DNA from 3 places in the Serratia sp. GW822-FHT06D09 genome. Region 3 is predicted to be linked to each of the others. Evidence: predicted binding sites of a transcription regulator. Region 3 holds the regulator's gene; each other region holds the start of a gene.

Region 1 (2,268 bases), on a different contig from region 3:
TGGCGGCAACAGCGCCGGCAGCTGCCGTTGCTGCAGCCTGCGCCTGAGGTTTCACGCTGCCGAACGATGGCACTGCTGGCTCACCGGCACTGAAACCGGCCGGAGCACTGACGTCAGCGCTATCGCGTTGAGCGGCGGAGAAATCAAACGGAGAACGATCGTGCGACGGTGATGCTGCCGGCGCGTCCCAGTTCCCCATACGCGGTTCGTCATCATCCTGGTAAGGATCGGCCGGACGCGTTACCTTCGGCGTCGGCGTCTCTTCAGGAATTTCAAATGAATACAGCGGTGGAGCACTGTTTTCCGCTGGCGTACTCATCGGACTCTGGTTCACCGAGGCCGGAGCCGTTGGAGCTACCGTAACCGACGGCGCCTGTGCCACAACCGGGGCTGCGGTAACAGGTTCACGAGCCACCGCTGGCGCGACAGGCGCGACATCGGCATCTTCGTCGTCATTCGCCCGCAGGCCGCTGAGCAATGGATCCTCAGCCTCTTCCGCCGCAATTTTGGCGGTTTCCGTCACCGAAGGCGCTGAGAACAAGACGTCGTCTTCCGCCGCGTTGGCCACAGCCGCCGTCGAGGCCGCAGCAAGCGCTGCTCCTTTCTCTGCCGATTCTGGCTGATCTTCGACATAACGGTCGTCATCGTCGTGATAACGATCGTCACGGCGCGAACGGTTGGTCATAAAGGTGGCCGTCCCCAGCACCACGCCGCCGATCCTCTCGGCAATTACCAGCCATGACCAGCCGGTAAACAGCGTAAGGCCCGCCGCCCAAACGCAAAGCAGCGCCAAGGTTGCGCCAATGCCGTTGAACCAGGGGAGCATGGCGTTGCTCAGCAAACTGCCGATAACGCCGCCGGAGGCAAAGTAATAGAGATCGTCGACGTTCAGTGCCGCCAGGCCACACGAAGTGAGCACCAGCGCCAATGTGCCGATCAGGCGCAGTGAAAGCGCAAAGTAATCGATGTATTCGCCGCTGCCGCGCTGACGATAAGCCGCCCAGCACAACACCAGCATGATCGGCGGTATCGCATAGGCGAGTACCCCGAAGGTGAAGAACAGCGTGTCGGCCAACCAGGCCCCGACGCCACCGCCCAGATTATGAATAGGCTCATGCCACGCGGTCTGCGACCAGCTTGGGTCAGAGGGATTGAAACTGACCAAGGCAGCCATGAGGTAAATGGCAAATATGGCTACCACAATCAACACAGCTTCGAGCAAACGGCGACCGCTGCTGAGTTTTCTCAAGGTAACTTCTTTATCTTCTGTATATTCCTGGCTCAAGAAAGGCTCTCCAGGTTCCTGTTAGCTGACATAGCAACAGCGCCGAGAAGCTTCCCCGGCGCTGAAACTGTATGGATAAACAGGAGTGTAACCAATTTAATCAGGTTTTGCACCTGCACCCTACCGTGTTTTGATAACCAGACGGTTGCTCTGTTTCACTTCTTCCATTACCACGTACGTACGGGTGTCGTTAACCCCCGGCAGACGCAGCAAGGTTTCGCCAAGCAACTTACGGTAAGCGGACATATCCGGCACGCGGGTTTTCAACAGATAGTCGAAATCACCGGACACCAGATGACACTCCTGAATTTCTTCAAGCTTCTGAACTGCTGAGTTGAATTGCTCAAACACATCCGGCGCACCGCGGTTCAGCGTGATTTCCACGAAGACCAACAGGGACGCATCCAGATAATGCGGGTTGAGCAACGCGGTATAACCATGAATAAAACCCTGGCGCTCGAGGCGGCGCACGCGTTCTAAACATGGGGTTGGGGATAACCCCACGCGCTTCGAAAGTTCAACGTTCGAAATACGCCCATCCTTTTGCAGTTCGTTGAGGATGTTGCGGTCGATACGATCGAGATCTTTACCCGGGCGTTTCTTATTGTCTGCCATTATTATTGTCTCTCTTATTTTCTTCCCTGCACTTGCCACACCCTAGCCAACGTCAATGTGTAAGGGCTCGTTCCAAGCGAAGACCCGATGCCTGTCATATGCTTCACTACCATCATTCACCGCTGTGCAGCCTGTCTGTCAAACTCTGCACAAGGTGTTTTAAGCAAGAAGAAAGGTGCCATCCGCTTGCGCGATGTTCCTCCCCTGCCGCACGCAGATCCGGCAGCGGCGCAAAATCCTGCGCCAACGCCGCAAATACGTACGATTTACTGCAGGTGGGAGGATAATTTCTTCTTCCTATGATGTTTTCGCAAATGCGCAGCGGATTGTCAAAGTAAAAGAAGCAAAATCAGAAGAACGTACCGTCA
Region 2 (2,268 bases), on a different contig from region 3:
TAGCGCCGTTTCGATTCCCATAAAGCTGAGCTTCTTGCCGATGCGGCGGCCCACGCCCCACACCTCGTCCACCGGCACTAACGCCAGCAGTTTTCGCAGACGCTCAGGATCGGACAACTCAACAACGCCCCCCGTTTGACGCCACTTCTTTGCCGCAAAATTGGCGATCTTCGCCAGTGTCTTGGTTTGCGCGATCCCCACGCCAACGGTTAACCCGGTATTCTTTAACACCCGATCGCGCATTTGATGGCCAAAGGTGCTCAGCGGAAGGCTGCTACTCAGGCCAGACACATCGATAAAAGCTTCATCGATGGAGTATATCTCTACGACAGGGGCCATCTCGATTAGCGTCAGCATCACCCGATGGCTGAGATCGGCATAAAGCGTATAATTCGAGCTGAAAACGCTGACCTGCTGGCGCCGTAATTGCTCTTTGATTTTGAAGTAAGGCGCCCCCATTTTGATGCCCAGCGCTTTGGCTTCCGCCGAAAGTGAAATAACGCATCCGTCATTGTTTGAAACGACGACGATCGGCTTGCCCTTAAGATCTGGCCGAAAAACAGTCTCGCAGGACGTGTAGAAGCTGTTGACGTCAACAAGTGCGAACATGTCGGTTTGATTTCAAGGTAAATGTCACAACGCCAAAGATTTCCAGCTCTTCTTCGGCCTGGAAAACGATCGGAGAATAATCCGTATTATGAGGCACCAGCTGAATACGTGGATGGGTTTGCAGCTCCTTCACGGTAAATTCGCCGGCCACTGCCGCTATGACGATGTCGCCATGAACGGCGGTCAAGGAACGATCAACCACCAGTAAGTCACCGTGGCTGATACCTGCGCCGATCATCGAATCACCACTGACCCGGACAAAGTACGTCGCACTGGGGTGTTTCACCACCAGCTTATTCAGGTCGAGACTGTCTTCGACATAGTCCTGAGCCGGGCTGGGAAAACCGCAGGAGACTCGCTCCATAAAGAGGGGAAGTAATAAACCGGGAGTGAGCTGACTAGGGTGAATAAACTGCATAATGGCGGATCCGAATAACTGTATTTATATACAGTATCCATGATCGTCAGCAACGATCAAGCGGCGTATAATAAAATTCCTGAAAGCAGTTGAAGCATCAGGAAATTTAAATTGGCCTACCTGCCCCGTGGCTAAACACGCTTTGGGGCAACGGAATAAAACCAGGTCGAAGGCAACGGCCTGAGGGACTTGGCTTGTGTCGTTTTAGTTTTACTCGTAATTCACAATCACCTGATTGCTGATCACGCGCAGCGGCGGATTCAGGCTGCCGCGCGCCTGCACGTAATAAACAAAACGCAGCTCGGCGTTCGCCGGTTCCCCTTTCAGCCCGGTGCTGCTGCCGCTGCCGCCGCCCAACACAATGCAGCGCGTCAGGGTGCAAAGCTGCGCCTGCATGCCCGCCGGCTCATCGGCCAGCAGCCGGTAACGCCAGCTTACGCTGGTGATGCGGGCATTGGCATCCGGCAACGCATTGGGGGCGCGTAACCCCGGCGATTCCCCCCGCTCACCACCATATTCCAGCGTGGCGCCGACGCTGTCGGCTACCCAAGAACCGGATGCTGCCTGCACGCTCAACGGCGCTAACAGGCAAATTAACGCCAGACGGTGTTTCATTATGCGGCCCCAATGGTGGAGGTCATGCGGATTTGGCGGTCGTCATTGATCTCCAGATTCGACAACACCACCATCTGCGGCAGGCTGCGACGCAGGAAACGCGCCAGCAAGGCCCGCAGTGCGTGATTCACTAACAGTACCGGCGGCGCGCTGAGCATTTCCTGCCGCTGCAACGCCTGTTTGGCCTGATCCAACAAGCGGTCCGCCAGGCCCGGTTCCAAACCGCCGCCGCCCTGCAGCGCTTGCAGTAACAGACGCTCGAGTTGGGTATCCAGGCCAATCACCTGAATTTCACCGTTGCCCGGGAACCACTGTTGGGTGATCGCCCTTCCCAGCGCCACGCGCACCACGGTGGTCAGCTCATAAGGGTCGGTTTGTGATGGGGCATGCTCCGCCAGGGTTTCAATAATGGTGCGCATATCGCGGATGGAAACCCGTTCCGCCAGCAGATTCTGCAACACCTTGTGCAGCGTAGTCAGGCTTACCACGCCCGGCACGAAATCTTCGGTCAGCTTCGGCATGTCCTGTGCGACGCGATCCAGTAATTGCTGCGCTTCCTGTCGGCCAAACAGCTCACTGGCAAACTGGCCAATCAAATGATTAAGGTGTGTCGCGACCACCGTGCT
Region 3 (2,268 bases):
ACCTGCCACGGCAGATAGTGGCCGGCCAGCGCACGCAGTTCCGGTAACGAGGTCAAGGCGGCGATAATATGCTGACCGGCAACGGCATAAACCAGGCCAAAGGCCAACGCGACCAGACAGGCTTGTCGGCAAGCCGCACGCCACACCTTGCGCAGTTGGCTATCGTCGCGCGCGCCATAGGCATGGCCAGAATGCGCTTCAACCGCGTAGGCAAAACCGTCGAGCGCATAGGCGGTAAAGGTCAGTAAGTTCATCAGCACCGCATTCACCGCCACCACTTCGCCGCCAAGCCGGGCACCGAAGATGGTCAAAGAAGCGAAACACAGCTGCAGCAGCAGGGAACGCAGCATAATGTCGCGATTCAGCGCCAGTAAACGCCGCAGGTTGCCACGCCAGGCAGTGCGCAGCATCGGCATGGAAATGCCACGCAGGCGCATGACCCGCCAGGACAGCCATAAGCCCAGCAGCAGCGTGGCATACTCAGAAATAGCGGTCGCCGTCGCCGCACCTTGCACGTTCCAGCCCAGCCCCATCACCAGCCAGATATCCAGTACAATATTCAATAAGTTGCCGACAATCAGCAGGATCACCGGCGCACGTACGTATTGCACGCCAAGCAGCCAGCCCAGGATAACCATGTTCGCCAATGCCGCCGGTGCGCTCAGCCAGCGGATCTCGAGGAATAATCGGGCCTGCTCCAGCACCGCCTCGTCGCCACCGACGATTTTCAGCGCCAGTTCGATCAGCGGATGGCGCAGCAAGACAATGGCCACACCGGCCAACGCCGCCAGCAGCAGCGGTTGCATAAAGGCGCGCGCCAATCCCTGTGGGTTTTGTGCGCCCAGAGCCTGCGCAGTCAGACCGGTGGTGCTCATACGCAGGAACAACAACAGCATGAACAGGAAGCTGGTCGCCATGGCTCCTACCGCCACACCGCCCAGATAAACAGGGCTGTCGAGGTGACCGATCACTGCGGTATCCACCAGCCCAAGCAACGGCACGGTGATATTGGAGAAGATCATTGGCAGCGCCAGGCGCCACAAGGCTTTATCGGTATCGCTGGTGAAGGCGGAGAGCAGGCGCATAGTGAAATGTTCCCGTGGCAATGCGGTTTTAATCGGTCAGAAATGACATCGCCCCAGAGCTGGGGCGATTTAAATCAAAGGGCAGCGTGCAGGCTTATGGGTTAAACCCAGTCGCCGTTGCGGATCACGCCGACCGCCAAGCCTTCAATGGTGAAGTTCTGCTGACGCAGATCAACCACAATCGGCTGGAACTCACTGTTTTCCGGTAGCAGCTCAACCACGTTACCGTGCTTTTTCAGCCGCTTGACCGTAACTTCATCTTCGATGCGCGCCACAACCACCTGGCCATTACGCACGTCCTGAGTTTTATGCACCGCCAGCAGATCACCGTCCAGAATACCGATATCACGCATCGACATACCGTTAACCCGCAGCAGGAAATCCGCGCTCGGTTTGAACAGGGAAGGATCCACCTTGTAGTGACCTTCGATATGCTGCTGCGCCAGCAGCGGCTCACCGGCAGCCACGCGGCCAATCAGCGGTAAACCCTCTTCATCTTCCATCAGCAACCGAATGCCGCGCGAAGCGCCGGAGACGATTTCGATGACGCCTTTACGCGCCAGCGCTTTCAGATGTTCTTCTGCGGCATTTGGCGAACGGAACCCCAGACGCATGGCGATCTCGGCACGCGTCGGCGGCATGCCAGTGGACGAAATATGATCGCGAATCAGATCATAGACCTCTTGCTGTCTGGTAGTTAGTGCTTTCATTCCGCCCCCTGTTTGTTTATACAGTCTTGCTGTGAGTATATACAGGTAAGTGCGGCTTGGGAACCGAAGAATGAATAAAAATCAGGGATTAGCGACCCGGATCGCAACGAGCTTGCTCTGCTCAGACAAAGTGCTGCCACAGGACCGCGGCCCAAACAAACAGCGCCAAAATAACCGCCAGCAAAACTGCCGCCGACCCCATATCCTTGGCCCGGCCGGACAGCTCGTGATACTCGGTCCCCACCCGGTCAACAATCGCCTCAATCGCGCTGTTGAGCATCTCGACAATCATCACCAGCACCACCGACCCAATCAGTAAAATGCGCGCTATCGCACCCACGTCCAGCCAAATCGCCAGTATGATAGCCAGCACGGTCACCACCAACTCCTGGCGGAACGCCGCTTCGTGCTGCCAGGCAGCGGAAAAACCTTTATAAGAGTAGCCGGCGGCTTTAATAATACGGGTCAGGCCG

Evidence for each region. Region 3 encodes LexA, which represses DNA repair genes until DNA is damaged. Its sites were predicted from a motif close to TNCTGTATGTACATACAGNA; they were not measured.
Region 1: AC1RKG_RS05965 (DNA translocase FtsK 4TM domain-containing protein) is a predicted target of LexA. The motif match lies at 1,351-1,370, and genes of this name have one in related genera.
Region 2: umuD (translesion error-prone DNA polymerase V autoproteolytic subunit) is a predicted target of LexA. The motif match lies at 1,044-1,063, and genes of this name have one in related genera.

The regions. Positions count from the first base shown of each region.
Region 1 covers NZ_JBXALO010000002.1:465,614-467,881, reverse strand. Annotated here, with positions in the region: gene AC1RKG_RS05965 (DNA translocase FtsK 4TM domain-containing protein) at 1-1,285, opposite strand, end outside; gene lrp (leucine-responsive transcriptional regulator Lrp) at 1,406-1,900, opposite strand.
Region 2 covers NZ_JBXALO010000003.1:417,854-420,121, reverse strand. Annotated here, with positions in the region: gene umuC (translesion error-prone DNA polymerase V subunit UmuC) at 1-609, opposite strand, end outside; gene umuD (translesion error-prone DNA polymerase V autoproteolytic subunit) at 593-1,027, opposite strand; gene AC1RKG_RS09680 (flagellar protein FlhE) at 1,238-1,642, opposite strand; gene flhA (flagellar biosynthesis protein FlhA) at 1,642-2,268, opposite strand, start outside.
Region 3 covers NZ_JBXALO010000004.1:64,628-66,895, reverse strand. Annotated here, with positions in the region: gene dinF (MATE family efflux transporter DinF) at 1-1,085, opposite strand, end outside; gene lexA (transcriptional repressor LexA) at 1,187-1,795, opposite strand; gene AC1RKG_RS11285 (diacylglycerol kinase) at 1,917-2,268, opposite strand, start outside.